Regions from separate parts of the Delftia sp. WSY_16 genome, predicted to be linked through region 3. Evidence: predicted binding sites of a transcription regulator. Region 3 holds the regulator's gene; each other region holds the start of a gene.

Region 1 (10,442 bases), on a different contig from region 3:
GACAGCTATGCGGCTGGCACGGTCCCGGTGTCCGGCTGGGTCCACTCGCCCGACGCGAAGCTGCAAAAGCAACTGGCCGTGGCCGTCTTCGTGGACGGGCGCCCCTACTCGCACGCCCCCGTGCACATGCACCGCCAGGATGTGGCCCAGGCCAAGCCTGATTTCCTCACGCCCGATGTGGGCTGGCGTGCCGACATCCGCTATCCGGCGCTGGGCGAGGGCCTGCACCGCATCGACGTGGTGCTGCAGGCCGGCGGGCGCAGCCTGGGCCTGCTGGCCACGCGCCAGATCGCCGTGATGGACCGCCACCAGGGAGAGCCCAGGCCCCATACCGCCGAGGCCTTGCCTGACTTCGGCAAGCTGCCCGATGGTGTGGAGTTCTGGGTGGACAGCCCGCAGGACCGGCTGGCGCTGTTCTACAACCCGCTGGTGACGGACTGGAACGATTTTCGCGAGCAGCAGGTGGCCGATTACATCCAGGGCTTTTCCGAGCACATCGGGCACGGCTGCCTGGGCCGGGTGCCTCGCTTTGCCCACCAGCTCAACCCCCATGCGAATCCGAGCTGGGACGCCAGCCGCTACGCCGTGGAGCGCAGCCTGCAGCGCATGCCGGGGCTGTCCCTGGGTGTCAGCCTGTATGGCGAAGACACCTATGGGCCGCTGGTCGGCCAGATGCTGCGCCGCTATGGCCACACCGCCTATGGCGTGACGGAGTTCCATCCGCTGGTGGCACTGTCGCCGCAGCGGCTGGAGAAAGTGCTGACCATGCACCGCCGCCAGGGCGCGCGCTTCCTGTCCTTCTTCATGGAGGCGCGTCCCGAGGACGCGACCGGCACGCAGTCCAGCAACGAGTTCTCCTTCGATGCGGACAACCGCGCGCACGGCTCGGACGCGCTTTACCGCTCGCTGCGCCAGGTGCTGCAGCCGCACTGACCTGCCGCGCGCTGCCTTTTCCATGTCTTCAGCGCACAGCAGTTCCCCTGCAGCCGCAGGCCGGGCCACCGCCATCGGCCTGCTGGCCGTGGTGTGCTGGAGCTGCACCGTGGGCCTGATGCGCTCAGTGGCCGAGCCGCTGGGCGCCGTGGGCGGCGCTGCCATGCTCTATACGGTCAGCGCCCTGTGCGTGGCCGCCGTGCGCGGCCTGCCCAGGCCTTCGCAATGGCGAACCATGCACCCGGCCTATTTCTGGGGCTGCGGGCTGCTGTTTGCGGTCTATGAAATCTGTCTGTCGCTGGCGATCGGTCTGGCGCAGGACCGTGCTCAGGCACTGGAGCTGGGGCTGATCAACTACCTGTGGCCCAGCCTGACCATCGTTTTGGCCGTGCTGCTGCGCCAGCAGCATGCGCGCTGGTGGCTGTGGCCCGGCGTGCTGCTGTGCCTGTGGGGGCTGACGTGCGTGCTGGGCGGCGACTCGCTGCAACTGCGGGGCATTGCGGACCACATGCTGGCCAATCCGCTGGCCTATGGACTCGCCTTTGGCGCGGCCCTGCTGTGGCCCTGCTATTCGCTGGCTGCTCGGCGCTGGGGTGGGGGGCACAATGCCGTGGGGTTGTTCCTGATCTGGACTGCGCTGGCGCTGTGGATCAAGTGGCTGTGGCTGGGTGGCGAAGGCGGCATGCACTGGTCAGGCACCGTGGTGCTGCAGCTGCTGGCCGTGGGCGGGCTCACGGCCATGGGCTACAGCTGCTGGGAGCACGGCATACAGCACGGGCATCTGGCCGTGATGGCGGCGGCCTCGTACTTCACGCCCGTGTTCTCTGCCTTGCTGGCCAGTGCCTGGCTGCAGGTGCAGCCGGGCTGGGGCTTCTGGCAGGGCGTGGCGCTGGTGACCGTGGGGTCGCTGGTGTGCTGGGGCGCAACCCGGCGCGTGGATTAGTTGCCTTCGTCTGCAGCTCCGTCATCCCAGTCTTCGCTGCGCCCGCGCAGCACCTTGCTCGCTATTTCTCCGCCAAAGCCGCGCGCGGCCAGAAAGCGCATCTGCTTGAGGCGTTCCTGCGGGGTGGCCGGCGGTGTGCCGAAGCGCTGGCGCCATACGGCATGGGCGCGCTGCAGTTCGGTGGCGCGCAATTGTTCTGCGGCGGCGCGCACCAGGCCATCGTCCAGCCCCTTGCTGCGCAGCTCCTGCACCACGCGCGATGTGCCAAAGCGCGCGGCCTTGCGATGCAGCACGGACTCGGCCACGCGCTCGGCGCTGATGAAGCCGCGCTGCTCCAGCGCGTCGAGCATGGCGCCCAGGTCCTCGCCTTCCTCCACATGGGGGGCGAGCTTGCGTTCCAGCTCCAGCCGTGAATGTTCGCGCTGGCCCAGCAGCTTGAGCGCCCGGCCCTTGAGCGACAGCTTGGCGAATCCCATGCGGCAATGTCTCCTGAATCATCCCGAATAAAAAAGGCGCCCACGCTCCCCTTGCTGCGCAAGGTCCGCTGCCCCCCAAGGGGGCCGCTTTTTTGCCTTGGGGCGTCCCGGCGATAAAAAAGGCGCAGACGTGAGCCTGCGCCAAGATGGCAAACACAGTGTGCGCAGGCGCTGCGGCGCCTGCTGTGAGGGGTCTGGGCGCTCAGGCTTCGATCACGCCGTCCTTGTCGGCCTTGGCCTTGGCGCCCTTGGCGGCCTTGGCTTCGGGCGCATCGCCGCCGGCCGTGGGCAGCAGGGCGATGCCCAGGCTGTCGCGCACCTTGTTCTCGATCTCCACGGCCAGGCCGCTGTTCTCGCGCAGGAATTCGCGGGCGTTGTCGCGACCCTGGCCGATCTTTTCGCCGTTGTAGGCGTACCAGGCCCCCGACTTGTCGAGGATCTTGGCGTTGACGCCCATGTCCAGGATTTCACCTTCGCGCGAGATGCCTTCGCCGAAGAGGATGTCGAACTCGGCGGTCTTGAACGGGGGCGAGACCTTGTTCTTGACGACCTTGACCTTGGTTTCGTTGCCGATGGCTTCGTCGCCCTTCTTGATGGTGCCGGTGCGGCGGATGTCCAGGCGGACCGAGGCGTAGAACTTCAGCGCATTGCCGCCCGTGGTGGTTTCGGGGCTGCCGAACATCACGCCGATCTTCATGCGGATCTGGTTGATGAAGATGACCATGCAATTGGTCTTCTTGATGGTGGAGGTCAGCTTGCGCAGCGCCTGGCTCATCAGGCGGGCCTGCAGGCCGGGCAGCTGGTCGCCCATCTCGCCTTCGATTTCGGCGCGCGGTGTCAGTGCGGCCACCGAGTCCACGACGATCATGTCCACGGCGCCCGAGCGCACCAGGCTGTCCACGATTTCCAGGGCCTGCTCGCCGGTGTCGGGCTGGCTGATCAGCACTTCGTTGAGGTTCACGCCCAGCTTCTGGGCATAGCTGGTGTCCAGCGCGTGTTCTGCGTCGATGAAGGCGCAGGTGCCGCCCTGCTTTTGCATTTCGGCGATGACCTGCAGCGTCAGCGTGGTCTTGCCCGAGGATTCAGGGCCGTAGATCTCGATCACGCGGCCACGGGGCAGGCCGCCCACACCCAGGGCGATGTCCAGGCCCAGCGAGCCGGTGGAGACGACCTGGATGTCCTGGATGGCTTCGCCTTCACCCAGGCGCATAATCGTGCCCTTGCCGAACTGCTTTTCGATCTGGGCGAGTGCGGCCTGCAGGGCCTTGGCTTTTTCACTGTTGGCGGTGGTGACGGCGGTGTTCATGCGGACTCCTGGGTTGGGTATGGATTCAGCTCTGTATTTGCATTCAGGCTGGATGCTTGAACAGTAGTTTATGGGCTTGCTGTCTTGATTTGTTGGTGTTTTTAGTCAGTTTTCCTGACTTGTTGGATTTGCCTCCACAATGCATCCATGAGTGAGCTTTCCCCCGTCACGCCGCCCGCCGACGCCTGGCGCCAGACCCACCTGGGCCGCCTGCTCGGCCATGCCATGCGGCGGTTCGACGCGCGTGTGCTGCAGCTCATGGCGCGCGATGTGGAGGTGCCGCTGGCACTGTCCAACCTCGCTGCGCGCGACAAGGTGGGGGCGGCCCATATCCACATCACGCGGCATCTGTCGCTGGCTGGCGACCGGCTGACGGACCTGGCAGAGCGCGCAGGCATGACCAAGCAGTCCATGGGCGACCTGGTGGCCCAGTGCGAGGCCTGGGGCCTGGTCACGCGCGAGAGCGACGAGCGCGATGCGCGCGCGCGCCGCATCCGCTTCACGCCAGCGGGCCTGGCCTGGCTGCAGGCTTTCCATGACGCCGTCTCCCAGGCCGAGGCCGAATTCCGCGAGGAAGTCGGCGACGACATCGCCACCGTGGTGGCGCTGGGGCTGGAGGCCTACGCGGGCGGCGGCTCACTCGGGTAAGGTCCCTGCCCGCACTGCGGGGCGCATCCTAGAATCCTGGGAACTAAAGGCGCGCATTTCCAACTCCCAGAGCGCGCCTGCATTACAGGAGACATCCCCCATGCGCATTCTGATTGCCGAAGACGACCAGGTCCTGGCCGATGGCCTGCTGCGCAGCCTGCGCGGCTCGGGCGCCGTGGTCAGCCATGTGGCCAATGGCAGCGAGGCCGACACCGCGCTGATGACCAGCAGCGAATTCGACCTGCTCATCCTGGACCTGGGCCTGCCCAAGATGCACGGGCTCGAAGTGCTCAAGAAGCTGCGCGGCCGCGGCGATGCGCTGCCGGTGCTCATCCTCACGGCGGCCGACAGCGTGGAAGAGCGCGTGCAGGGGCTGGACTATGGTGCCGACGACTACATGGCCAAGCCGTTTGCGCTGTCCGAGCTGGAGGCGCGCGTGCGCGCCCTCACGCGGCGCGGTATGGGCGGCGCCAGCAGCACCATCAAGCACGGCCCGCTGGTCTACGACCAGGCCGGCCGCGTGGCCACCATCGACGGCAAGATGGTCGAGCTGTCGGCGCGCGAGCTGGGCCTGCTGGAAGTGCTGCTGCAGCGGGCCGGCCGGCTGGTCAGCAAGGACCAGTTGGTCGAGCGCCTGTGCGAGTGGGGCGACGAAGTCAGCAACAACGCCATCGAGGTCTACATCCACCGGCTGCGCAAGAAGATAGAGCGCGGCCCCATCCGCATCGCCACCGTGCGCGGCCTGGGCTACTGCCTTGAGAAGATCGCGTCCTGAGGCCGCTGCCGTGGCTGTCAGGCCCGGGTTGGCTTGCCTGCGCATAGTGGTGGTTGCCGCGGGGCCGTGAACCCGTCGTAAGGGGCTGCCCGCCGATGAAAATCTTCCAGCGTGAACAGCGCTCCCTGTTCGGCGAGATCCTTGACTGGATGCTCACGCCGCTGCTGCTGCTGTGGCCCGTGAGCCTGGCGCTGACCTGGCTGGTGGCCCAGGGCCTGGCCAACAAACCCTTCGACCGCGCGCTGGAATACAACGCCCAGGCGCTGGCCCAGCTGGTGATGGTGCAGCACGGCAAGGTGCTGTTCAACCTGCCGCAGTCGGCCAGCGAGATCCTGCGTGCCGACGAATCGGACACCGTGTATTTCCAGGTGCTGGGCGTGAAGGGCGAATACCTGGCCGGCGAGCGCGACCTGCCGCCGCCGCCCGAGCCCGACGAGGCTCTGACTGGCGCGGCGCCTCCAGGCTTGCCGTCCGGCGGCACCGTGCAGCTGCGCGATGCGGAATTTCGCGGCATCGATCTGCGCGTGGCCCATGTCTGGGTGCGCATGCCCCTGCCGGGCGAACCGCAGGCCCTGGTCCAGGTGGCCGAGACGCGCGAAAAGCGCAGCGTGCTGGCCACGGAAATCATCAAGGGCGTGATGCTGCCGCAGTTCGTCATCCTGCCGCTGGCCGCGCTGCTGGTGTGGCTGGCGCTGGCGCGCGGCATCAAGCCGCTGCACCGGCTGGAGGAGCGCATCCGCGCGCGCCGGCCCGAGGACCTTTCGCCCATCAACCACAAGGACGTGCCGCTGGAAGTCGTGCCGCTGGTGGATTCGGTCAATGACCTGCTGGGCCGCCTGGGCGACTCGCTGGCCACGCAAAAGCGCTTCCTGGCCGACGCGGCCCACCAGCTCAAGACGCCGCTGGCCGGGCTGCGCATGCAGGCCGAACTGGCCCAGCGCGAGGGCGTGAGCACGGAGGAGTTGCGGCAGTCCCTGGCACAGATTGCGCGCTCCAGCATCCGCGCCACGCACACGGTGAACCAGTTGCTGGCGCTGGCGCGTGCCGAGAGCGCGGGCCTGGGGCGGGGCCTGGCCATGCAGCCGTGCAACCTGGTGCGCATCGTCACCGACGTGGTGCGCGACTGCCTGCCGCGCGCCATGGACAAGCATGTGGACCTGGGCTATGACGGCGCCGAGTCCTCGGCCGCCGGCGTCTGGCTGCAGGGCAATGCCACGCTGCTGACCGAGCTGGTGCGCAACCTCGTGGACAACGCCATCAACTACACGCCTTCCACCAGCAGCCGGCCGGGCATGGTCACCGTGCGTGTGCTGGCCGATCCTTTTGGTCAGGTCCTGCTGCTGCAGGTGGAGGATTCGGGGCCGGGCGTGCCCGAGGCCGAGCGCGAGCTGGTGTTCCAGCCGTTCTACCGCGTGCTGGGCTCGGAGGCCGATGGCTCGGGCCTGGGCCTGCCCATCGTGCTGGAGATTGCGCGCCAGCATGGCGGGCAGGTGGTGCTGGAGGATGCGCATCCGGGCCAGCAGCCACCGGGCGCACGCTTCAGCGTGCGCTTCACAGCACTGCGCTCGCCGCCGCCGCCTAAGCCTGCGGCATAGGTGGCGCCTGACCGGCTGCCGCAGGGGCATCGGGGGCTGCAGGGGCCATCGCCACCCGTCCCGGTGTCTGCGCCGCATGGTCCACCAACCAGTTGCGGAAGATGCCCAGCGTGCCATGGTTGGCACGGTCGGCCGGATAGCACAGCCAGTAGCCCAGGGCGCTCTGGTAGCCGTGCTGGGGCAGGGGCTCGTTCACCAGGCCGGCGGCAAGCTCGTCAAGCACCAGGCAGCGTGGCACCAGTGCGATGCCCATGCCCGCCATCACGGCGCGGATGATGGTCTGGAACTGGTCGAACTGCGGGCCCGCCAGCGGGCTGATGCCGTGGATGCCGTGGGCCTCGCTCCAGCGCGCCCAGGCGTCGGCAATGGTCACGTGGCGCAGCCGCGTGCAGCGCGCCACGTCCTGGGGCGTGGTGATGCGCGCCTCGGGGCCCGTGCCATGTGGCGGTGCGATCAGCGCCACCTGGCGGCCCACCAGATAGTGGGCGTGCGCGCCGCTCCAATGCCCGTCCCCGAACAAAATCGCGCAGTCCAGACCCGGACTGTCAAATTGGTAGCTGTGTACGTAGGGTACAAAGTGCAGCGTGATCTGTGGATAGCGCTGCTGAAACTGGGGCAGCCTGGGGATCAGCCACTTGGCCGCGAAAGTCGGCAGCGATGACAGGTGCAGCGCGCCTCGGCTGTCATCGCTGGTGATGAGTTCGAGGGTGGCCGCCTCCAGCTGGCCCAGCAGGGCGCGCACGGCGCGCTCGTAGCGTTCGCCCGCAGGCGTCAGGCTCAAGCGCTTGCGCTCGCGTTCGAACAGCGGCACGCCCACCCACTTCTCCAGCTCCTGGATCTGCTTGCTGACTGCGCTTTGCGTCAAGTGCAAGGCTTCGGCCGCGCGCGAGACACCTCCGAAGCGCACCACGGTGGAGAAGGCGCGCAGCAGATGTATGGGCGGGTTGAGGCGGCGCAAACTCATGACAGGGATATGATGAAACTATTCCTGTTCGGAATATTAACAGGCACAGTATTTGCTTTTTTTGTGAGCAGATTTCTTTTAATCTGACCTTGTTTGTAAGAAAGATCCTATGCAACGACGCCATTTCCTTGCTTCCATCGCCGCTTCTTCTGTCGTTCCTGGAATGTCCTTCGCCCAGGAAACCACCCGTCCCCTGCGCATCGTCGTTCCGTTCCCTGCTGGTGGCTCCACCGACATGGTCCCGCGCAACATGCAGGACGTGCTGCCCAAGTTGCTGGGCGGCCAGGCGGTGGTGATCGAGAACAAGGCCGGCGCCGGCGGCTCCATCGGCATGGCCGAAGTGGCACGTGCCACCGACGGCGTGACCTTCGGGATTGCCACGCTGTCCACCCATGGCGTGAACCCCGCCGTGTTCAAGAAGCTGCCCTACGACGCCATCAACGACTTTGTCGGCGTGACCGAGATCGTCAAGGCGCCCGGCGTGATCGTGATCAACCCCAAGCTGGTGCCTGCCAACAACTTTGCCGAGTTCGTGAAGTACCTGAAGGCCAACCCCGGCAAGGTCAGCTTCGCCACGCCCGGCAACGGCACCATCGGCCACATGTGGGGCGCCCAGTTCATGAAGAGCACGGGCACAGAGATGCAGCACATTCCCTACCGTGGTGCAGGCCCGGCCATCAACGACGTGCTCGGCGGCCAGGTGCCCGTGTACTTCGACCAGGTCGCGTCCTCGCTGCCCCACATCAAGGGCGGCAAGGTCAAGGCCCTGGCCGTGTCCTGGCATGAGCGCCTGGACGTGCTGCCCGATGTGCAGACCTACGCCGAAGCCGGCCACGCCGACCTGAACGATCCTTCCTGGTTCGGCCTCGTGGCCCCCAAGAGCACGCCGCCCGAGCAGATCGCCCGCGTGCAAAAGGCCATCGCGGCCGCGCTCAAGGACCCGGCCGTGCAAAAGCGCATGGCTGCCCAGGGCCTGTACATCTCCGGCACCAGCAGCGATGCTTTCACCAAGCAGATCGCCAGCGAAGTGGCCAAGATGAAGAAGATTGCCGCCACGGCCCAGATCCAGCTGGATTAAAGGCTCCCCCTGAGGCGCTTCGCGCCTTCCCCCTCTCTCGCTTCGCGGGAGGGGGACGACGCCCTCGCTGCGGGGCGGCCCTTGCTCGGCGTCCCTGGCCTGGGACGCGCCAGTTTCATGGCGGGCTGGCCGCAGCGCAGCGGTGCAATGCGTAACCGAGATAGACCACTTCCTCATGCATCCCGTCCTGCGACTGATCAGTCAGAACTTCCTGCAATCCCTGCCCGGTGCGGCAGGCTCCGGCGCGGCCGATGCCGCGCAGCCCATGGTGACCAGCGTGGCCGGCACCAGCGCCGTGGTGCTGGACTCGCCGCACAGCGGCACGGTCTACCCGCAGGACTTCGGCTCCTGCCTGCCGCTGGCCACGCTGCGCCAGGCCGAGGACACGCATGTGGAGAAGATCTATGCCTTTGCGCCAGGCATGGGCGTGGGCTGGGTGGAGGCGCATTTCCCGCGCATCTACCTGGATGCCAACCGCGACACCACCGAGATCGACACCACCATGATCGAAGGCGACTGGCCGCTGCCCGTCACCACCGACCAGGTCGTGCTGCAGAAGGTCCGCCTGGGCAAGGGCCTGATCTGGAAGTTCACCGACGAGGGCGTGCCCATCTACGACCGCCAGTTGCCGGCCTCCGAGCTGCTGCAGCGCATCGAGCGCTGCTGGAAGCCCTACCACGCCGCCGTGGAGCGCGCCATTGACGCCGCCCATGCGCGCCATGGCTACAGCATCCACATCAACTGCCATTCCATGCCTTCCGTCGCCGCCAGCCATGCCACGCTGCACCCGGGCCTGGTGCATGCCGACTTCGTCATCGGCGACCGCGACGGCAGCACGGCCAGCCCCGCGCTGTCCGAGCGCATCTGCGCCTTCCTGCGCGAGCGCGGCTACAGCGTGGACTACAACCATCCCTACAAGGGCGTGGAGCTGGTGCGCCGCTACGGCAAGCCTGCCGAGCACCGCCACAGCATCCAGATCGAGATCAACCGCAAGCTCTACATGAACGAGCAGACCCTGGAACTGGACCAGGCCGGCTACCTGCGCCTGACCACCGATCTGAAGGTCTTGGTCGAGCAGCTCATGGCCACCGACCCGCGCGCGCTCTGACCCGCGGCGGCTGAAATGAAAAAGGCCCGCGATCCTGTGATCGCGGGCCTTTTCGCATGGCGTGCCCAACGGGTTCAGCAGGGTTTGAACGGCTTGCCCTCGAAGGCCTTGCCGCCCATGGCCTCGACCTGGCTGCGCAGTGCGGCCGTGGCCTGGGGCAGGCGCAGGGTGTAGAGCGTGATGTCGGGGCGCTCCTGCACCACGCGGGCCGTGCGCACGCCCTGGCGCGCGAAGTTGGTCAGCTCGCGCGTGGCCGCTTCCTCGGTGGAAAAGCGGCCCAGCGACAGGCCCGGCTCCAGCGCGCCGCCCGCACGGTCGAAATCGATCTTGCGGGCGCGCAGTTCGGCGCGTTTGCGTTCCAGGAATTCGGCGTCGGGGAACTTGCCCATGTAAACCATCCAGCGGCCCGGCTGGTGCGTGCTGCTCAGGTCCCATTGGTCGCTGGCGACCTGGGCGATGAGGCCGCGGCGCAGCGCCTCGGCATGGCGGTCTTCGATGCCCGTGGCCACCAGGCAGCTGGTGGGCTGGCCTGCAGCCTGGGCGGGCCTGGGTGCAGGGGCGGGCTCCTCGCCGCCTGCCGGGGTGGGGGCCGGCGCTGGCGTGGACGGGGCGGCGG
Region 2 (10,442 bases), on a different contig from region 3:
AGCCGCGTGCGCAGCGCGGCCGAGTCGGTCTCGCCCAGCAGGGGGCGGTGGCCGTCGATCAGCACGAAGGGCAGGGCCTTTTGCACGGGGGCGCGCAGCCGCAGCAGGTCGTCCAGCCGCAGCCGGCGCACGCGGCGCGCCGCCAGCAGGCGCTCCACCGTCTGCGTGCCCAGGCCCGGCACGCGCAGCAGCAGGCTGCGCGGCGCACGGTTGAGGTCCACGGGGAACTGCTGGCGGTTGGCCAGTGCCCAGGCCAGCTTGGGGTCGATCTCCAGGTCCAGCATGCCGTGGCGGCTGGCCGCCGCGATCTCGCCCGCCCCGTAGCCGTAAAAGCGCATGAGCCAGTCGGCCTGGTAGAGCCGGTGCTCGCGCATGAGGGGCGGCGCCTGCGGCGGCAGGTCGCGCGAGGCATCGGGAATGGGGCTGAAGGCCGAGTAGTACACGCGGCGCAGGCCGTAGCCCGCATACAGCGTATGGCTGGATTCGAGGATGTCGGCATCGGTTGCGCGGTCGGCGCCCACGATCATCTGCGTGCTCTGCCCGCCCGGCGCGAAGCGCGGCACGGCGGCGCGCTGCGCGGGCGCGCCGGGCAGGGACTGCGCCTGGCGCTGCTCGCGCGTGGCCGCGCGCCAGGCCTGCACATGCCGGTCCACGCCCTGCATGGCCTGGCGTATGCGCCGGCCGTCCTTTTCAGGCGCGAACTGCGCCAGGCCGCTGGCCGTGGGCAGTTCCACATTGATGCTCAGGCGGTCGGCATGGCGGCCTGCCTGGGCCAGCAATTCAGGGGCGGCATCCGGGATGGTCTTGAGGTGGATGTAGCCGCGAAAGTCATGCTCCTCGCGCAGGCGGCGGGCCACTTCCACCAGCTGCTCCATGGTGTAGTCGCTGGAGCGGATGATGCCGCTGGACAGGAACAGCCCCTCGATGCAGTTGCGCCGGTAGAAGTCCAGCGTCAGCTGCACCACCTCGGCCACCGTGAAGCGGGCGCGCTGCACGTTGGAGCTCTTGCGGTTGATGCAGTAGCGGCAGTCGAAGATGCAGACATTGGTCAGCAGGATCTTGAGCAGCGAGATGCAGCGCCCGTCGGGCGCATAGCTGTGGCAGATGCCCATGCCGGTGACCGAGCCCATGCCCTTGCCGTCCAGCGAGTCGCGCCCCTGCGATCCGCTGGAGGCACAACTGGCGTCGTACTTGGCGGCGTCGGCGAGGATGAAAAGTTTGCGTTGCAGCTCCATGGCTGTATGAATATACAGTATATTTGCCTGGCACATCCGGTTTTTCGAGAGCCCATCCCCCAGCCAGGGTCTGGTCCGGCCTTGCCTGGCTCCGGTTTGAACGCACTGTCGGGCTATCGCAATGGCCAGCGGATTGCAATGGTTGCCAGTGCAATGGAATGAAACCGTTTTCAGTGCGGAATGAGTGCTTGCTTTCAATGGGTGGCGATGTGCATCGCAGGAAATGGTGAATGCGTGTTTCCTGCGTCTTTTTGCAATGTCTGAAGGCTGGTACGGCTTGGTGTCATCAATGCATGCGCTGATATAGCGCAGCTGGCTGCGCGCCATGGGGTTCCCGGTTCATGGGAGAGAGGTTTGACGTTGTTGTGATTTGTTTCAAATTGCCGATAACTATTGCTGATAGGCTTTCGGGCTTGCCGGGCGCGGTCGTTTCTTCATTCAATGCGCCTGGCGATGACAAACACTTGGAGAGGGAGCTTCGGTGTCGCGTGTATTAGGAACAGAGAGCGAAGTGCTGGCGCTATCGCCGGACGCTTCCTCCAGCAAGGCCGCCAAGGGGCTGCAATCGCCCGCCAAATGGCCCACCATGGGTGCCAACGATGTGGCGGTGTGGGGCGAGTGCCAGGGCAGCGGCAGCAAGCCCTACCAGACCCAGGTGGACCTGTCGGGACCTTCCTTCAAATGCTCTTGCCCCAGCCGCAAGTTCCCCTGCAAGCATGGGCTGGCGCTGATGCTGATGCGTGCGGGCGGCCAGGTCACCGAGGGCGGCGATCCACCGGCCTGGGTGCAGACCTGGCTGGACAGCCGCCAGGAAAAGGCCGAGAAGAAGGAGGCCAAGGCAGCCGCCGCGGCGGCCGAGCCGCCACCCGATCCCGAGGTTGCGGCCAGGCAGCAGGCCAGGCGCGAAGACAAGCGCTGGGACAAGGTCGAGGCGGGCCTGCAGGAACTGTCGCTGTGGATGCAGGACATGGTGCGCGCGGGCCTGGCCAACCAGGCCGGCGACTCCCAGATGCGCCAGCGCTGGAACACCATGGCCGCGCGCATGGTCGATGCGCAGGCCACGGGCATGGCGGCACGCATCAAGGACTGCCGGGATCTGGTGGACAGCCACCGCGACTGGCCGCGCGACATGCTGGTGCAGCTGGGCCACTGGCAGCTGATCATCGACGCCGTGCGCCGCCGCGAATCGCTGAGCCCCGAGGTCAAGGCCGACGTGATGGCCGCGCTGGGCTGGCCCATGGACAAGGCCGAAGTGCAGGCCCGCGGCCAACTGGTCGAGGACGAATGGCTGGTGGCCGGCCTGCGCATGATCGAGCGCGAAGGCCGGCTCATGGAGCGCCGCGTCTGGCTGCACGGGCAGCGCACGGGCCGCATGGCCCTGGTGCTGGACTATGCGCAGGGCGGGCGCGGCTTCGAATCGGCCTGGGTGCCTGGCCATCGCTACGGTTGCGCGCTGAATTTCTACCCGGGCCATGCGCCGCTGCGCGCCATTGCCGCCAACGGCAACGGGCCTGCGCTGCCTGCCGAGGGCGCCAGCCCGCTGGACACCTCGGCCGTGGGCGACGTCCTGCAGCAGATGGGCCGGCGCATTGCCGCCAACCCGCTGCAGGCCACGCAGCCGCTGTGCCAGGACGGGTTGCGTTTGGTGCCTGCCCAGGGCCAATGGTTTGCGGCCTGGCCCGATGCGCCGGGCGCATCGGCGGCTGCGCCCGGCGTGTCTGCTGACGGCACTGCCGCGTCTGTGCAACCCGTTCCCGTGGCCATTGACGATTCCGAAGCCTGGCGCCTGCTGGCGCTCAGCGGCGGCGCGCCCATGCAGCTGTTTGGCGAATGGGAGCCCGGCCCGGCCGTGGGCCGCTGGCGCCTGCTGAGCGCCTGGCAGGCCCGCGAGGGCGAAAGCGCCCGGCAATGTATCTGGCAGAACCAGGGTGAACCGGTATGAGCAACACACAACTTTGGACTGCGCTGCAGCAATCGGCCATGGTCGGCTCGGACCGGCTGGCCGTGCCGCCTGCGCTGGCTTCGGGCGTTGATCCGTCTGCCCCGTGGTCGCAGCAGGCCGTGCAGGCCGCGCTGCTGCCCCGGGCGGACCTGCCCGGCGACTCGCCCGCCCAGCAACTGCTGCGCGCCAGCGCCGTGGCGGCCGTGTTCGAGCGCGCAGGCTGGCAGCCCGGCGCGCAGGTGCGCCTGCCGGCACCGCTGGCCGTGCCGGCCGCGGCACCTGCAGAATCGCGCCCCGCGCCTGCCGATGCTCGCCTGCAGACCCTGATGGGTGACGTGCTCAAGGACGGGCCGTTCGAGCTGCAGGCCTCCATGCTGCGCACCCTGGACCAGGCGGGCCAGCGCCTGCCCCATGACCTGCTGGTGCCTGCGCTGGAGCAGGGCCGCCAGTCCGTGGAGCTGCGCCAGTGGCTGGCCCCGGTGCTGGGCGAGCGCGGGCGCTGGCTGGGCGCGCTCAATCCGCAATGGAGCTATGCCAGCGGCGTGGAGGAAACCGCCGACCCCGAACTGGTCTGGCAGGAGGGCTCGGTCGAGCAGCGCGTGGCCCTGCTGCGCAGCGAGCGCGCGGCCGATGCCGCCCAGGCCCGTGCGCGGCTGGAAGGCAGCCTGAAGGAGCTGGGCGCCAAGGAGCGCCTGCCCATGGTCCAGGCACTGACCGTGGGGCTGGGCATGGACGACGAGCCGCTGCTCGAAAAACTGCTGTCCGACCGCAGCAAGGAAATCCGCGAGAACGCCGCGCAAATGCTCTCGTGCCTGCCGGACAGCGCGCACAGCCAGCGCGTCATGGGCTGGATGCAGTCCATGCTGCAGCAGGACGACAAGGGCCAGTGGATCGTGGAGCCTCCCGAGGAAGGCCTCAAGGAATGGGAGCGCGACGGCATCACGCTCAAGCCCGATGCCTACTTCCGTGGCGGCAAGAAGGCCTGGCTGCTGGAGCAGATGGTGCAGCTCACCCCGGTGTCCTTCTGGACCCGGGCCCTGGGCCTGACGCCCCTGGAAGTGATGGAGTGGAGCCGGCGCAGCGACTGGAAATCCTCGCTGCGCCAGGGCTGGGTGCGGGCCCTGCAGTACCAGCTGGACGTGGAATGGATCGATGCCGCCCAGGCCCTGGGCCGCGACATGCGCCACGATGCGCTGCTGCCCGCCCTCATGGCCCGGCTGTCCCCCGAAGAACGCGAGTCCCGCTGGATTGCACAGTTCGAGCGCGACAGGCACAAGCTCATCGACGCCATCGAGGGCATGTCCCAGTCGCTGGGCGGTGCCGAACTGCTCTCGCCCGCGCTGTCGGCGCGGCTGACCGAGGCACTGCATGTGGCCGTGGGCGGCAAGCAGATCACGGGCAACTGGCACAGCTACCGCGCCGACCAGGCCCTGCTGTCCTGCGCGCGCATGCTGGACGTGACCGCGCTGGAGCGCTTTGCCGAGCTGTGGCGCAAGCCCTTGGTGCTGGATGCACAGGTCGAGCCCGCGCCGGAGCCCCCGGCCGAGCCTGTTGCAGAGACCGCAGCCGCTTCGGCATCTGCAGCAACAGCCGCCCCGGCCATTCCCCTCACGCCCCAGCAGCAGGCGCGCCTCGAACGCAGCCGCGCGCGGCCCTGGGACGAGGAGCGCATGCGCGGCCACCTGGAGCGCATCGTCGAGCTGCGCCTGGGCCTGCACCAGGCCTTCATCGCACTGCGCGGCCAGGCCTGAGGCCGGGCCCGCTTTGCCACCCACCCCCTACCGAATCCCATTCCCATCCCTTTCCGGAAGCACACCATGAGCCAAGTCCTGCGCCAGCATGCCGAACAGCAATTCGCCGAAGAACTCGAAGCCCTGCGCAAGGTGGACGACCGTCCGCGTCCGCCCAACTGGAAGCTGTCGCCCTGGGCCGTGCTCCAGTACCTCATGGGCGGCAAGCTCGGCAACGGCTTCGAGGTCAGCCCCAAGTACATCGGCAATCCGCGCCTGATGGAAATCGCCGTCTCCACCCTGGCCACCGACCGCGCCCTGCTGCTGTACGGCGTGCCGGGCACGGCCAAGTCCTGGGTGTCCGAGCACCTGTCGGCCGCCGTCAGCGGCGACTCCACCATGCTGGTGCAGGGCACGGCCGGCACCAGCGAGGAGCAGCTGCGCTACGGCTGGAACTACGCGCAGCTGCTGGCCCATGGCCCGTCCGAGAAGGCGCTGATTCCCAGCCCCCTGGTCAACGCCATGAAGCTGGGCAAGATCGCCCGCATCGAAGAGCTGACCCGCATCCCGGCCGACGTGCAGGACACGCTGATCACCGTGCTGTCCGAAAAGACACTGCCCGTGCCCGAGCTGGGCACCGAGGTGCAGGCCGTGCAGGGCTTCTCGGTCATCGCCACGGCCAACAACCGCGACAAGGGCGTGAACGAGCTGTCCAGCGCGCTCAAGCGCCGCTTCAACACCGTGGTCCTGCCCGTGCCGGCATCGCAGGACGAGGAAGTGCAGATCGTCACCAAGCGCGTGGCCGAGCAGGGCCGCGCCCTGGCCCTGCCCGCCGAGCCGCCGGCCCTGCAGGAAGTGCGCCGCGTGGTGCAGATCTTCCGTGAGCTGCGCAACGGCCAGACCGAGGACGGCAAGACCGTGCGCGTGAAGTCGCCCAGCAGCACGCTGTCCACGGCCGAGGCCATCTCGGTCATCAACAGCGGCATGGCGCTGGCCGGGCATTTCGGCGACGGCGTGCTGCGCGCGGGCGATGTGGCCTCGGGCCTGCTGGGCGCCGTGATCAAGGACCCGGTGCAGGACAGCGTGGTCTGGAAGGAATACCTGGAGACCGTGGTCAAGGAGCGCAGCGACTGGAAGGACCTGTACCGCGCCTGCCGCGAGCAGCTCTGAAGCCCGCACTCCCGCTCCGCTGACCGACCGCATCTTCTGCGCATCTCCTGCGCACTTCCCGTATGGCCACCTCTGCCAATCCGCTTCATTTCTTCGGCATCCGCCACCATGGCCCGGGCTGCGCGCGCAGCCTGCTGCAGGCCCTGGAGCAGCTGCAGCCCGACTGCCTGCTGGTCGAAGGCCCGCCCGAGGGCGAGTCCCTGCTGCCCATGCTCCAGCATGCCGACCTGCAGCCGCCCGTGGCCATGCTGGTCTATGTGCAGGACAGCCCGGCCCATGCCGCCTTCTATCCCTACGCCGAGTTCTCGCCCGAATGGCAGGCCCTGCAATGGGCGGCGCGCCAGGGCGTGGCCACGCGCTTCATCGACCTGCCCCAGACCCACCGCATGGCGCTGGACATGGCCGAGCAGGAGCGGCGCCGGGCCGAGGCGGCGGCAGCAGATGCAGGTGATGCGGGCGAGGATGCGGGCGATGAAGGCCAGGATGCCGACACCGGCTCCGATTCCGGCGCCGCTGCGGCAGACGGCGGCCAGCTCCAGAGCAATGCCGCCGAGGCCCTGGACCGCGACGACACCACGCAGTCCGTGCCGGCTGCCGACCTCGCCGTCGATCCCTCGGACCCCGGCAGGCGGGACTGGCGCGATCCGCTGGACCTGCTGGCCGAGGCCGCAGGCTACCCCGACGGCGAAAGCTGGTGGAACCGCATGGTCGAGGAGCGCGGCGACGGCGCCACCCTGTTCGAGGGCATTGCCGAAGCCATGGCCGTGGTGCGCGCCGAGCTGCCCAACGAAGTGCGCGGAGAACGCCACGCCCGGCGCGAGGCGCTGCGCGAAGCCTGGATGCGCCAGTGCATGCGCGAGGCCGTCAAGGCCGGCCACCAGCGCATTGCCGTGGTCTGCGGCGCATGGCATGTGCCGGCCCTGCAGGCCCAGGTCACCGCCAAGGCCGATGCCGCCACGCTCAAGGGCCTGCCCAAGGCCAAGGTCCAGGCCACCTGGGCGCCCTGGACCTACCGCAACCTGTGCGCGTCCAGCGGCTATGGAGCGGGCGTGGATTCGCCGGGCTGGTATGAACACCTGTGGCGCTGCTCCGAGCCTGCGCCCGAGTCCTTGCTCCAGTCCGCACCTGCTGCCGACCCGGCACGCGCCAGCACCCGGCGCACCGTCGGCTGGCTGGCGCGCGTGGCCCATCTGCTGCGTTCCAAGGACCTGGACTGCTCCAGCGCCCACATCATCGAGGCCACGCGCCTGGCCGAAAGCCTGGCCGCCCTGCGCGGCCACGCCAGCCCGGGCCTGCCCGAGCTGGACGAGGCCATCGTCACCGTCATCAGCATGGGCGAGCGCGCTCCGCTGCGCCTGATCGAGCGCGAACTCAGCGTGGGCGACCGCATCGGCGGCGTGCCCGCCGACGTGCCCCAGGTGCCGCTGCAGCGCGACATCGAGCAGCAGCAAAAAAGCCTGCGCCTCAAGCCCGAGGCGGCCGCCAAGGTTCTGGCCCTGGACCTGCGCAAGGACACGGACCGCGACCGCAGCCACTTCCTGCATCGGCTGCGCCTGCTGGGCATAGAGTGGGGCAGCGTCACCACCGACCAGCAGCGCAACCGGGGCACCTTCCGCGAAAGCTGGCAGCTGCAGTGGGAGCCCGAGCTGGCCGTGCGCGTCATCGAGGCCAGCCGCTACGGCGGCACCCTGGTGCAGGCTGCAGCCGCCAAGGTGCGCCAGGCGCTGACGCCCGAGACACCGCTGCCCGAGCTGGCCAAGACCATCGACGACGCCCTGCTGGCCGACCTGCCGCACCTGGTCGATGCCCTCATGCACGACCTGGCCGACCGCTCTGCCAGCACCGGCGACGTTTCCCAGCTCATGCAGGCGCTGCCGCCGCTGGCCAATGTGCTGCGCTACGGCAGCGTGCGCCAGACCGACACCCAGGCGCTGGCCACGGTGATCGACAGCATGGCGCTGCGTGCCGCCATCGGCCTGCCCCTGGCCTGCATGGCGCTGGATGAAGACGCCGCAAGGCACATGCAGGCCACGGTGCTGCAGGCCCACGAGGCCCTGCGCCTGCGCGATGCCGAGGAGACGCGCGAGGTCTGGTTCGGCGCCCTGCGCAGCATTGCCCTGGGCGACGCCGGCGCGGCCCTGCTGCGCGGCACGTCCTGCCGCCTGCTGCTGGATGCCCACCGCCTGGACAGCGAGGCCGTGGCCACGCAACTGGGCCGCAATCTCTCGCTGGGCGTGCCGCCGCTGGACGCTGCCGCCTGGCTGGACGGCTTTCTCAACCGCCAGGCCCTGGTGCTGCTGCACGACGACGCCATCTGGGGCGCCGTCGATGCCTGGCTGGCCCAGCTGGGCGAGACCCAGTTCACCCAGATCCTGCCGCTGGTGCGCCGCAGCTTCTCGGCCTTCTCCAACCATGACCGCCAGAGCCTGGGCGAAAAGGCCCGGCGAGGGCAGGGCAGTGCGGCCGTCGTGGCGGCTGCATCCGCAGGTGCCGCAGGCGCGGCAGGCGGCGGTGACGACGGCGCCTGGAACGAGGCGCGCGCCGTGCTTGCCCTTCCCGTACTCGATCAACTGCTGGGCCTGAACCTGCCCGCGCAACTGCTGTCCAGCCCGCAGGAGGCCCAGCCATGAACACCGCTGCCACCGTGAACGATGCATCCCTTGCCGACGCCGATCCGCAGGACCCCGCTGTCCAGCCCACCAACCGGCTGCAGCGCTGGCGCCTGGTGCTGGGCCAGCCGGCCGAGGGCAGCTGCGGCGGGCTGGGCGCCAAGGGCGGCTCCCTCGAAGAGATGGACAAGGCCCTGGCCGCGCTCTACGAAGAAGACAACAAGGACGGCAGCCTCTCGCGCCGGGGCGGCCGGGGCAATTCCTCGCCCAGCGTGGCCCGCTGGCTGGGCGACATCCGCAAGTACTTTCCCAGCCAGGTCGTGCAGGTCATGCAGCGAGACGCCATGGAGCGCCTGAACCTGCGCGAACTCATGCTCCAGCCCGAAATGCTGGAGCATGTGCAGCCCGACGTGCACATGGTGGCCGACCTCATCTCCCTGGGCTCCGTCATCCCGCAGAACACCAAGGAGACCGCGCGCATCGTCGTGCGCAAGGTGGTGGACGACCTCATGCGCCGCCTGGAAGAGCCCATGCGCAGCGCCGTCTCGGGCGCGCTGGACCGCAGCCAGCGCAACCGCCGCCCGCGCCATTCCGAGATCGACTGGAACCGCACCATCCGCGCCAATCTGCGCCACTGGCAGCCCGACTACCGCACCATCGTGCCCGAGACCCTGGTCGGCTACGGCCGCAAGGTCCGCCGCCCGCAGCGCGAAGTCATCCTGTGCATAGACCAGAGCGGCTCCATGGCCAACTCCGTCGTCTACTCCAGCATCTTCGGTGCCGTCATGGCCAGCCTGCCGGCCGTCGCTACCCGTCTGGTGGTCTTCGACACGGCGGTGGTGGACCTGACCGACAAGCTCTCCGACCCCGTGGACGTGCTGTTCGGCGTGCAACTGGGCGGCGGCACCGACATCAACCGCGCCGTGGGCTACTGCCAGGGCCTGATCAGCGAGCCGCGCAATGCCATCGTCGTGCTCATCTCCGACCTCTACGAAGGCGGCGTGGAAAGCGGCCTGCTGCGACGTGCCTCCGAGCTGGTGGAGTCGGGCGTGCAGTTCATCACGCTGCTGGCGCTCAGCGACGAAGGCGCGCCTGCCTACGATGCACAATTGGCCGCCAAGCTGGCCGCGCTGGGCGTGCCCTCGTTTGCCTGCACGCCGGACGCCTTCCCGCAGCTCATGGCCGCCGCCATCCGCCGCGACGACGTGGCGGCCTGGGCGGCAGGGCAGGGCTTCAAGACAAGCAAGTAGCGGATGGCCGCTCAGGCCGGTGGCCCGGCCGGCCGCCGGGCCTCTCCTACACGGGCAGGACATGCCCGTGCCCCATGATGGCGCCCAGGCCGCAAGGCCCCCCAACAATTCACTGGAGAAACGCGATGGCTGGTGCTGGTTTGCTGATGCTGCTTGACGATATTGCAGCGATCCTTGACGACGTGGCCCTCATGACCAAGGTCGCGGCCCGCAAGAGCGTGGCCATGGCCGACGATGTGTCCGTCATGACCAAGGTGGCTGCGCAGAAGACGGCCGGCGTGCTGGGCGATGACCTGGCCCTCAACGCCCAGCAGGTCACGGGCGTGCGCGCCGAGCGCGAGATTCCCGTGGTCTGGGCCGTGGCCAAGGGCTCGCTGGTCAACAAGGTCATCCTCGTGCCGACGGCGCTGCTCATCAGCGCCTTCATTCCCTGGGCTGTCACGCCGCTGCTCATGGTCGGCGGCGCCTTTCTGTGCTTTGAGGGTTGCGAGAAGCTGGCCCACAAA
Region 3 (10,442 bases):
CTCGGTTGCAAAAGATAATAAGAATGCTTATCAATTATCTTTCACGCAGGCTTTACTCCTGAGGACTGGGTATCTTTCTGTTGCATGTGCGCTACAGGGAGATGCTGGCGGAACTTCCACGCCGGCCCTGCGCCGGGCGATTGCGCTGGTAGGCGCTGGGCGGAGCGCCAAAGCTGCGCCGGAAGACGGCGGTGAAGGCGCTGGGACTGTCGTATCCATGGGAGAGCGCCACTTCCAGGACCGAGGCGCCAGCGGCCAGCCGGGGCAGGCTGAGCAGAAGACGGGCCTGGCGGCACCATGCGCCGAAGTTCATGCCGGTCTCGCGCAGGAACAGGCGTGCCAGCGTGCGGGGATGCATGTGCAGCCGCTGTGCCCAACTGGCCAGGCCGGCGTCCTGCGATGGGTCGTCCACAAAGCTGCGGCAGCAGGCGGCCAGGGCGCCATGCCGGGGCATGGGCACGTGCAAGGACAGGGCGCGGGCGCGCTCCATTTCGTCGAGGATCAACTGCATGACACGCTCCTCCCTGCCGCCCAGCGGGTAGTCCATGGGCAGCTCGATGGCCTCCAGCACGAGTTCGCGCAGCAGGGGCGTGACCTGCATCACTCGGCAGTCTTGCCACAGGCCGGGCCGCAGCCCCGGCTCCACGAACACGGTGCGCATGGCCACGGGGCCGGCGGCCATGTGGATGGCGTGCAGGGCCTGTGGTGGAACCCAGACGGCGCATCCCGGGGGGACGACCCAACTGCCCGAATCCGCGCGGATCAGCATCACTCCCTCGGTGGCATGCAGCAGCTGGCCGCGGCGGTGGGCATGCGGTGCGATGGCAGCGCCGGCCGCCATGTCTGTGGCAAAGGCCACGACCGGGCGGGCCGTGTGCTCGCCGTGCGGGGGCAATGGAGCGGCCGCAGGCACGTCATCCAGGCAGGCGCGGGTGCGGGCATGGGAAAGTGGGCCACTTTGCCGGGTTGTCATTTTCTCGACGATTGTTGTTGCTTCGTAGCAGGAATGCAGATCATGCACTTCCTACGATGACCCACTTTCAATCCGCAGGAAAGTGGCAGGTATGGAGATGATTTCCCTTTCGAGAATGACGGACGTGACAGGAGGCAGGGCATGAACCGCGCACGTCTGGGGCTGCTTACGGGCACGCATGCCATCAACGACCTCTACCAGGGACTGGTTCCTGCGCTGTTGCCCTTCATGGTGCTGGAGCGCGGCTACAGCTATACGGAAGCCAGCGGCCTGATGCTGGCGGCCACGGGCCTGTCGAGCATGGTCCAGCCGCTGTTCGGCCTGTATGCCGACCGGTCGCCACGGCCCTGGATGGTGCCGGCCGGCTTTGTGGTGGCCGCCCTGGGCCTGGCCCTGGTGGGCATGAGCCCGGACTACTGGGTCAGCTGGTTGGCTGCCGTGCTGTGCGGCCTGGGGATCGCGGCCTACCATCCGTCCGCAACGGTGGCGGCCCGCATGGCGGGCGGCAGCTCGCAGAAGGCGATGAGCGTGTTTTCGGTGGGCGGAACGGCGGGAGCATCGTTCGCTCCCATGCTGGCTGCGGCCGTGGTGGGCGCAGGCGCCTTGCACCGCAGCTGGATGCTGGCCCTGCCTGCAGCGGCCATGCTGGTGCTCTGGTATGCCTGTACTTGGCGGGATGGAGCCAAGGACCATTGCGCCACCCGGCGCCCGGCCGTGGCGCAGGGCGAATTGCCCGCCAACCACTGGCGCGCCTTCTTCCTGCTGTGCGGGGTCATCGTCTGCTGGTCGATTCCCTATGTGACGGTGCTGTCCACCCTGCCCATGTTCGTGACGCGCGAGCTGGGCGGCTCGGACTTCATGGGAGCGGCCACGCTGACCTCATTCACAGCCGCTGCGGCGGTGGGTACTTTGCTGGGGGGCACGCTTGCAGATCGCCGGGGGCGCATGCAGGCCATCCGCGCCGGCTACCTGCTGGCATTGCCTGCTCTGGCGGCCCTGGCCCTGGCCTCCACGCCATGGATGGCGCTGGCCTGCACCATGGCCCTGGGCGTGTGCATGTTTCTTCCGTTTGCCGCCCAGGTCACGCTGGCCCAGGACTATCTGCCGCGCAACCAGGCCACGGCCAGCGGGCTGACCCTGGGGCTGGCCATGTCGATGGGTGGCATGGTGGCGCCGTTGTTCGGCATGCTGTCCGATGCGCGCGGACTGCGTTTTTCGTTGAGCGTCGTGCTGTGCATTCTGTGCGTTGCCGCGGCGCAGGCGTGGTGCATGCGCAATCGGCGCAGCGAGGGAAGTGCTGCACCGGCGGCTGTCAGGGCCTGATGCGCAGCCCCTGCCGCTGGGCAAGGCAAGAGACAGGCCCGGGCTCTCGCAGACCGGGTGGACGGGTTGGTCTCAGGGCGACCTCAGGCCGGTGTCTGCGCGCCGTGCGCTTCCATGCGTTCCAGGGCGGCACAGACATCGGCCATGCGGCCCGAGATGAACAGGCATTCGGGCTGCTCCTGCGGCGAGCGCTGGATGATGCGCAGACCCGAAGGCAGGGCCTGATCTGCCGGAAGGGAGGGCAGTTCGGGTTGCAGGGGCAGCAGCAGCTGCGCATCCCTGTGTTCTGGCAGCCGTGCTGACTTGCTGCGCCGCTGCTGGCTGCGGCGGCGTGCCTTGCTGAAGGACAGGATGGTCGCCTGCTCGGATTGCACAGGCGATTCGGGCTGGATGGTGCGCATGGCGGGCTCCATGGCGGCGGCGGGCAGGCGAATGCCCTGTGCCAGGCGCAGGAAGGACAGAGAAGACAGTGTTGGCAGAGCGAATCCCATGTGACGACTCCTGTTGGCGTATTTCAAAGAGGCATGGACACAGGCAGGATTGCGGTTTGCGGGCAAAGCTCCGCCAAGGGCGAAGCTGCAAGGCTTCGCGCCTACCACCTGGGCGGTGCATGAAATAGGGGGTGGCAACCCGTGCAGGGCTGCCCGTCCGGCTTACATGGACATGCTGTTGCGGATCAGCCCCACGGCCAGGCCTTCAATGGCAAAGGCCTCTTCGGGAGCGACGCGGATCACCGGGTAATCGGGGTTTTCCGGCAGGAGCTCCACGCCCTGCGTGGTGCGGCGCAGGCGCTTGACGGTGACTTCATCTCCCAGGCGTGCCACGACGATCTGCCCGTTGCGGGCTTCATGCGCGGACTGCACGGCCAGCAGATCGCCGTCCATGATGCCCGCGTCGCGCATGGACATGCCGCGCACGCGCAGCAGATAGTCCGGGCGGACCTGGAACAGGCTGGGTTCGACGGAATAGGTCTGGTCGATATGTTCCTGGGCGAGAATGGGCGAGCCCGCCGCAACGCGGCCCACCAGCGGCAGCATCAGCGGCGCCAGGGCCGACAGCGGCAGCCCGAAGCTGGTGCCGCGTGCGGCATTGATGTTGCGCACGGTGTCGGTACGCAGGCGAATGCCGCGGGAGGTGCCGCTGACCAGTTCGATCACGCCTTTGCGGGCCAGGGCCTGCAGATGTTCCTCTGCTGCGTTGGCGGACTTGAAGCCCAGCGTGTTGGCGATTTCCGCGCGGGTGGGGGGCGCGCCCGTGCGGGAGATGGCGGCCTGGATCAGGTCCAGGATCTGTTGCTGGCGGGCGGTGAGCTTGGGATGGTCGAGCATGGCGTGCGTCCGGTCCTTGAATTCAGATGACAGGCAGAGAAGTCATCTGATGATTTATACAGTATCTGTATTTTTAACCAGTTTTCCAAGAGGTGCAAGTGGGGCAGTCAAAGTTGGTGATTCTTGGCACGGGCGGCACCATCGCCGGCCGGGCGGATTCGCAGTCGCAGGCAGTGGGATACAAGGCCGGACAGATCACGGTGCAGTCGCTGCTCGATGCCGTGCCGGATCTGGAGCAGCAGGCGCTGGGGCCTGTGCAGACGCAGCAGATCGCGCAGGTGGACAGCAAGGATATGGACTGGCCCGTGTGGCGCGCGTTGCTGCGTGCCTGCACGCAGGCGCTGGAGGATGCGGACACACGCGCCGTGGTGATCACGCATGGAACGGACACGCTGGAAGAGACGGCCTGGCTGCTGCACAGCCTGCTGCCTGCCACCAAGCCCATCGTGCTCACTTGCGCCATGCGCCCGGCCACGGCCCTGCTGGCCGACGGACCGCAGAATCTGCGCGATGCCGTGACCGTGGCCGCCAGCGGCGGGCGCAGCGGTGTGTGGGTGGTGGCCGGCGGCGAAGTGCATGCGGCGGCCCAGGTGCAAAAAGTCCACCCTTACCGACTGCAGGCCATGCGCTCCATGGAAGGTGGCCCGCAGGCCGTGGTGGAGGAAGGACGCGTGCGCTGGCTGGTGCCTGATGCGCCGGTCACGCCGGTCGCCCCCGTTGCGCGGATGGTGATTTCCGCTCCCGCGCTGTCTGACCTGCTGGCGCTGGATGAGCTGCCCTGGGTCGAGGTGGTGTTCAGCAGTGCCCTGGCGCGAGCCTGCGGCGTGGATGCGCTGGTGGCCGCAGGCGTGCGCGGCATCGTGGTGGCCGGCACGGGCAATGCGACCGTTCACGAAAGCATGGAAGCGGCCTTGCTGCGTGCGCGCGACAAAGGCGTCTGGATCTGGCGGGGCACGCGCTGCGCCGAAGGCCTGCCCGTTGCCTCGGGGCTTGGCACGGACCCCGCAGAGGCCGATCTGGTCCAACTGCCCGTGGCCAAGGCGCGGATTGCCATGATGCTGGCGCTGGCCGCGCAGCCGCGCGACTGATCCTCCGGGCGTCGCCGGCGCTTCAGATGCAGGCGGGCAACAAAAAAGCACCCGGCGGGTGCTTTTCTGGGGTCTGGCGCATGGCCTGCGTCATTCAGCCAGTGCTGCCAGGGCGCGCTGGGTGATGTCTTCCACCGAGCCCAGGCCGCTGATGGCGCGGTACTTGGGGGCTGCTGCGGCTTCCTTCTCGGCCCAGGCGCGGTAGTAGTCCACCAGTGGGCGGGTCTGGCTGCTGTAGACGTCCAGGCGCTTCTTGACCGTTTCTTCCTTGTCGTCCTCGCGCTGCACCAGCGGCTCGCCGGTCACGTCGTCCAGGCCTTCGACCTTGGGCGGGTTGAACGTGACGTGGTAGGTGCGGCCCGAAGCGGGGTGGGAGCGGCGGCCGCTCATGCGCTCGATGATGGCATCGAAGGGCACATCGATCTCGAGCACGTAGTCCAGCTTCACGCCGGCGGCCTTCATGGCGTCGGCCTGGGGAATGGTGCGGGGAAATCCGTCGAACAGGAAGCCGTTGGCGCAATCGGGCTGGGCAATGCGCTCCTTGACCAGATTGATGATCAGGTCGTCGCTGACCAGTTGGCCGGCGTCCATCACGGCCTTGGCCTGCTGGCCCAGGGGCGTGCCGGCCTTGACGGCGGCACGCAGCATGTCACCGGTGGAGATCTGGGGAATGCCGTACTTCTGGCAGATGAAAGCGGCTTGCGTGCCTTTGCCGGCGCCGGGTGCGCCCAACAAAATCAGTTTCATGGAAGTCCTTGAGGAGAGTAGAAATTCTTGTCTGCCGGATCGGCCCACCGGGGCGGACAGTCCATGCGTCATATTTTTGTCGCGGGCAAGGATAGCACGCACAGGGCCAACACTGGCTTACACGCACGGGGCAAAACTGTCGCCTGTGCAATCGCCAAAACCTGCGTTTTGCTGTCCGACAAAACCGCATGGGCGGTGTTGCTGCAAATGGCGATGCCCGGCATCGCCATTTGTGCGTTTTCAGCGGCCGGCCGATTCAGGCCGGCGGGTTGGACAGCTGGGCGCGCACCCGCTCCAGATCCTCGCGCGTGTCCACGCCAGGGCCGGGTGCATGGGGTGTGACATGGACGGCGATGCGGTGGCCGTGCCACAGCGCACGCAACTGCTCCAGGGCCTCCAGTGCCTCGGTGGGTGCCTGGGAAAGCTGGGGGAAGCTGCGCAGGAAGCCGGCGCGATAGCTGTAGATGCCGATGTGGCGCAGCGGTGCGAAGCCGGGGTGGCCCAACGCTGCCGATGCCGTCTCCCACCATGCCTGGTCCGCATGCTCGCGTGCGAAGGGAATGGGCGCACGGCTGAAATAGTGGGCCATGCCCTGGGCATCGCAGACGACCTTGACCACGTTCGGGTTGACGAAGTCGGCAAGGCTGTCAATGGCATGCGCCGCTGTTCCCATGCTGGCCGAAGGTTGCCGGGGCAGCAGGGCGGCCACGGCGTCGATGAGTTCGGGGGCGATCAGCGGCTCGTCGCCCTGGACATTGACCACGATGTCATCGCCATCGAGACCCAGCAGCGCGCAGGCCTCGGCCAGTCGGTCGCTGCCGCTGGCATGGTCGTTGCACGTGAGCACGGCCGCCACGCCATGCGCGGCACAGGCGGCGAGGATGCTTTCGTCATCGGCTGCGACCACGCACCGTGCGGCGCCGCTGCGGCTGGCGCGCTGTGCCACGCGCACGACCATGGGAAGCCCTGCAATGTCGGCCAGGGGCTTGCCCGGCAGGCGGCTGGAAGACAGGCGGGCGGGAATCAGAACCGTGAAGGGCGCGGAGGACATGGTGCGTGCAGGAGTGAGGCGAAGGCGTGGGGCGGCGCAGGTGATGGGAAAAATCAGTCCTCGATCTCGTCGTCGTCCAGCGTGCGGGCCTCGGTTTCCAGCAGCACGGGAATGCCGTCGCGCACCGGGTAGGCCAGGCGCGCGCTGCGCGAGACCAGTTCCTGGTGCTCGCGGTCAAAGCGCAGCGGGCCTTTGGTGACGGGGCAGACCAGCAGTTCGAGAAGTTTGGCGTCCATGGCGGATCCTGTGTTTTGAAGGGAAAGGGCGGGCCGTGGCAGCCAGCCGAGACGGAGATGATAGTCAGGCGGGGCAGGGGCGCAGTGCCTGCAGCCGCTCATCCAGCAGCGCCCAGAAATCCGCCGGCAGCTGCAATTGCAGCGCAACCGCCCAGGCCTGGGGATGGGTGCGCCACAGCTTGACGGCATCTTTTTCGGTGCAGACCAGCGGGTCTTCGTTGCGCCCCAGGCGCTGGAAGCTCTCAAAATTATAGTGATCCGGCAGCGCCTGGACATGCTCCAGCGTCAGGCCTTGCTCGCGGGTCAGCATGGAGAAAAAGCCTTCGGGCCGGGCCACTGCCGCCACGGCCTCCACGGGCTGCGCACGCAGGGCGGACAGTGCGATGCGCTCGCCTTGGGCATTGACGGCTTCGCTGGACAGCTGGCGCTGCATGGCAAACGCGGGGGCATCGGTGTCGGGGGCTGCGCCTGCATGCAGCACGGCGGTGACGGGGCGCGGCCAGGGCTCGCGCAGCGGGCCGGCCGGCAGCAGCCAGCCGTTGCCGATGCCGTCGTCATTGAAGACGCACAGCTCGATGTCGCGGGCCAGGGCCAGGTGCTGCAGGCCGTCGTCGCTGATGACCACATCCACCTGCGGGTGGCGGGCGCGCAGGGCCTGGACGGCCTCGATGCGCTTGCGGGCCACGAAGACCGGCACGCCGCTGGCACGCGCCAGCAGCGCGGGCTCGTCACCCACGTCGGCGGGGGCGCTGTCAGGACGGGCTTCGCGGCAGTCGTCCGTGCTGCGACCATAGCCGCGCGAGACGATGCCGGGACTCCAGCCGCCATCGCGCAGATGGCGGGCCAGGGCGAGCGTGACGGGGGTCTTTCCGGCGCCGCCCGCAATCACGTTGCCGACGACGATGACCGGAATGCCGGCCTGGCCCCCACGCCTGAAGCCCAGTGCATATGGCAGCCGATGCAGGCCCAGCAGGGCACGGTACAGCAGGGACAGGGGAAGGAGCGCGCAGGCCAGCGGACCGCGGCGGCGCCAGGCCGCGCGAAGCCCCCGGGCTGAGGGCGCAGGACCAGTCCGGGGCATGGCGGCCTTGACTTCAGCGCCCGGCGCTGGCCGAGGTCTGCGTGGCGAAGGTGATCTGGGACAGTCCGGCGCGGCGCGAGGCTTCCATCACCGATACCACGGACTGGTGCGGCGCAGTGGCATCGGCGCTGATGATGACCACGCTGTCCTTGCCGGCGACGGCCGCTGCGGCCAGCGCCTGGGTCAGGCCGGTGACGCTGCGGTCTTCCACGGCGGTCTTGTTGATGGCATAGCGGCCATCGGCTGCGATGGCGACGATGATTTCGCGGGGCCGGTCGCGCTGCTGCTCGACGTCGGCCACCGGAAGGGTCAGCTGCAGCTCGGTGAACTTGCTGTAGGTGGTGGACAGCATCAGAAAGATCAGCACCACCAGCAGCACGTCGATGAACGGGATCAGGTTGATCTCGGGCTCGTCACGGCGGCGGGGACGGAAGTTCATGTCAGGTCTCTCGCGTGCTGGTTCACTTGCCGCCGACGCGGGTGAGGTGGCGCACGAACTGTTCGGAAGCCAGCTCCATGCCCAGCAGATAGCCGTCGACGCGGGCGCGGAAGTAGCGCCAGAAGATCAGGGCCGGAATGGCGACGATCAGGCCGAAGGCCGTGTTGTACAGGGCGATGGAGATGCCGGCCGCCAGCTGGGCGGGGTTGCTGCCGCCGGTGGCCGATGCGCCGCCTTGCGAGCCGAAGATCTCGATCATGCCGATCACCGTGCCCAGCAGGCCCAGCAAAGGGGCGGCAGAGGCGATGGTGGCCAGCGCGCTCAGGTGCTTTTCCAGCGTGTGGGCGGCGGCGCGGCCGGCGCCTTCCATGGACGCGCGCAGCTCTTCCTCGCTGCTGTCCGGATGGGCCTGCAGTGCGCGCAGCCCGCTGGCCAGGACCTCGCCCAGCGTGGAGTTCTGTGCCAGTTGCTGCACGACTTCCTGACTGGGCAGGCCGCGCGAGGACACGGAAATCGCCTCGCCCAACAGGGCAGGCGGCGCAACACGGGCTGTTTTCAGCGCCACGAAGCGTTCAAAGACCAGGGCCAGAGCCAGGATGGAGCAGGCAATCAGTGGCCAGATCGGCCAGCCTGCGGCTTGTATGATCGACAGCAAGTTGTTTTCCCCCCGCGTTTAACTGCAGCCGACGATTATGGCCCAGCCATGTGGCCGGTCCAGGCGTCCCGGCTGCGCGATCGGCCTAAAACTGTGACCGGGCGCAGCATCCAGGCAACGGGCGGTGTCCCGGTTTCTGGCCTCGGGCTTGCTCATATAGCACAATTTTCTGTGGATAACTTTGTTATCAAGCTGCCTGCGCAGATGCGGCGGCGACGGCGAATGACCACTGTGACAAATGTGAATTCTTTGTTTCAGTAAAAAATCTCTTATTAATCAAATGCTTGCGAGGTATTCTTGAGATTGCTTGTGCAAATCATCGCCAAAGTGCCTCTTCAAGGCTGCATCTGCCGGCCTGTGGAGAATGTTGCACTGCATGCTGACCGGGAGCCCGCATGAGCGGTGCATTTGGCGCAATGAATCCAGCAGCGGCGCCGCTGGTCTGGGAAGTCGGCGCGCTGTGCCGCGCCGTGAGCGATGCCTTGCAGGCGCGCTTCAATCCGGTGGCGGTGCGCGGCGAGATCAGCGGCTTCTCGCGCGCGGCCAGCGGCCATTGCTACTTCAGCATCAAGGACGCCGGCGGGCAGATCCGCTGCGCCATGTTCCGGCGCGCGGCCCAGCTCATGGACTTTTCGCCGCGCGATGGCGAGCTGGTCGAGTTGCGGGGCCGGCTGGGTGTCTACGAGCAGCGCGGTGATCTGCAACTGGTCGTCGAAAGCATGCAGCGTGCAGGCCAGGGCGCACTGTTCGAGCAGTTCCTGCGGCTGAAGGCGCAGCTGGAGGCCGAAGGCCTCTTCGATGCGGCGCGCAAGCGCAGCCTGCCGCCGCTGCCGCGCGGCATTGGCGTGGTGACTTCGCCGGGGGCTGCCGCGCTGCACGACGTGATCACCGCGCTGCGCCGCCGCGTGCCCCACATCCCCGTGGTGCTGGTGCCGGCCCTGGTGCAGGGCGCGCAGGCACCGGCCTCGCTGATCGACGCGCTGCAAAGGCTTTATGGGCTGGCGCAGGAAGGCGCGGGATCGGTGGCCGGCGCGCCGCACATCGACACCATCTTGCTGGTGCGCGGCGGCGGCTCCATCGAAGACCTCTGGGCCTTCAATGACGAGCGCCTGGCCCGCACCATCGTGCAAAGCCCGGTGCCGCTGATCAGCGGCGTGGGGCACGAGACCGACTTCACCATTGCCGACTTCTGCGCCGACCTGCGCGCGCCCACGCCCACGGCGGCGGCAGAGTTGGTGAGCCAACCGCGCGAAGTCTGGCTGGGTGCGCTGCAGCTCATGCAGGGCCGGCTGGAGGACGGGGTGCAACGGCTGCTGGACCGCCAGCAGCAGCGCCTTGACCTGGCGTCGCAGCGCCTGGGCCGGCCCAGCGAACAGCTGGCGCGCAGCCGGCTGCAGCTCAGCCGCCAGGCGCAGCGCCTGCGCCATGCCATGCAGTTGAGGCTGCAGCGCATGGACCACGCGGGGCAGGGCCTGCAGGCGCAGCTGCCTGCGGGCATGCGCCGCGGCCTGGACAGGCGCG

Evidence for each region. Region 3 encodes LexA, which represses DNA repair genes until DNA is damaged. Its sites were predicted from a motif close to ACTGTATNNNNATACAGT; they were not measured.
Region 1: recA (recombinase RecA) is a predicted target of LexA. The motif match lies at 3,689-3,706, and genes of this name have one in related genera.
Region 2: ACF8O7_RS25285 (putative DNA modification/repair radical SAM protein) is a predicted target of LexA. The motif match lies at 1,237-1,254, and genes of this name have one in related genera.

What each region holds. Positions count from the first base shown of each region.
Region 1 covers NZ_JBICKS010000023.1:73,101-83,542, forward strand. Annotated here, with positions in the region: gene ACF8O7_RS13985 (hypothetical protein) at 1-933, shown strand, start outside; gene yddG (aromatic amino acid DMT transporter YddG) at 956-1,876, shown strand; gene recX (recombination regulator RecX) at 1,873-2,352, opposite strand; gene recA (recombinase RecA) at 2,555-3,658, opposite strand; gene ACF8O7_RS14005 (MarR family winged helix-turn-helix transcriptional regulator) at 3,806-4,306, shown strand; gene ACF8O7_RS14010 (response regulator transcription factor) at 4,407-5,081, shown strand; gene ACF8O7_RS14015 (sensor histidine kinase) at 5,177-6,676, shown strand; gene ACF8O7_RS14020 (LysR substrate-binding domain-containing protein) at 6,660-7,640, opposite strand; gene ACF8O7_RS14025 (tripartite tricarboxylate transporter substrate binding protein) at 7,750-8,718, shown strand; gene ACF8O7_RS14030 (N-formylglutamate amidohydrolase) at 8,894-9,826, shown strand; gene ACF8O7_RS14035 (hypothetical protein) at 9,901-10,442, opposite strand, start outside.
Region 2 covers NZ_JBICKS010000041.1:118,599-129,040, forward strand. Annotated here, with positions in the region: gene ACF8O7_RS25285 (putative DNA modification/repair radical SAM protein) at 1-1,235, opposite strand, end outside; gene ACF8O7_RS25290 (SWIM zinc finger family protein) at 1,717-3,177, shown strand; gene ACF8O7_RS25295 (DUF5691 domain-containing protein) at 3,174-4,928, shown strand; gene ACF8O7_RS25300 (AAA family ATPase) at 4,995-6,077, shown strand; gene ACF8O7_RS25305 (DUF5682 family protein) at 6,140-8,707, shown strand; gene ACF8O7_RS25310 (VWA domain-containing protein) at 8,704-9,936, shown strand; gene ACF8O7_RS25315 (DUF808 domain-containing protein) at 10,062-10,442, shown strand, end outside.
Region 3 covers NZ_JBICKS010000040.1:270,949-281,390, forward strand. Annotated here, with positions in the region: gene ACF8O7_RS20935 (helix-turn-helix transcriptional regulator) at 92-973, opposite strand; gene ACF8O7_RS20940 (MFS transporter) at 1,115-2,296, shown strand; gene ACF8O7_RS20945 (hypothetical protein) at 2,380-2,787, opposite strand; gene lexA (transcriptional repressor LexA) at 2,950-3,624, opposite strand; gene ACF8O7_RS20955 (asparaginase) at 3,723-4,712, shown strand; gene adk (adenylate kinase) at 4,803-5,459, opposite strand; gene kdsB (3-deoxy-manno-octulosonate cytidylyltransferase) at 5,716-6,510, opposite strand; gene ACF8O7_RS20970 (Trm112 family protein) at 6,564-6,746, opposite strand; gene lpxK (tetraacyldisaccharide 4'-kinase) at 6,811-7,827, opposite strand; gene ACF8O7_RS20980 (biopolymer transporter ExbD) at 7,841-8,266, opposite strand; gene ACF8O7_RS20985 (MotA/TolQ/ExbB proton channel family protein) at 8,289-8,921, opposite strand; gene xseA (exodeoxyribonuclease VII large subunit) at 9,317-10,442, shown strand, end outside.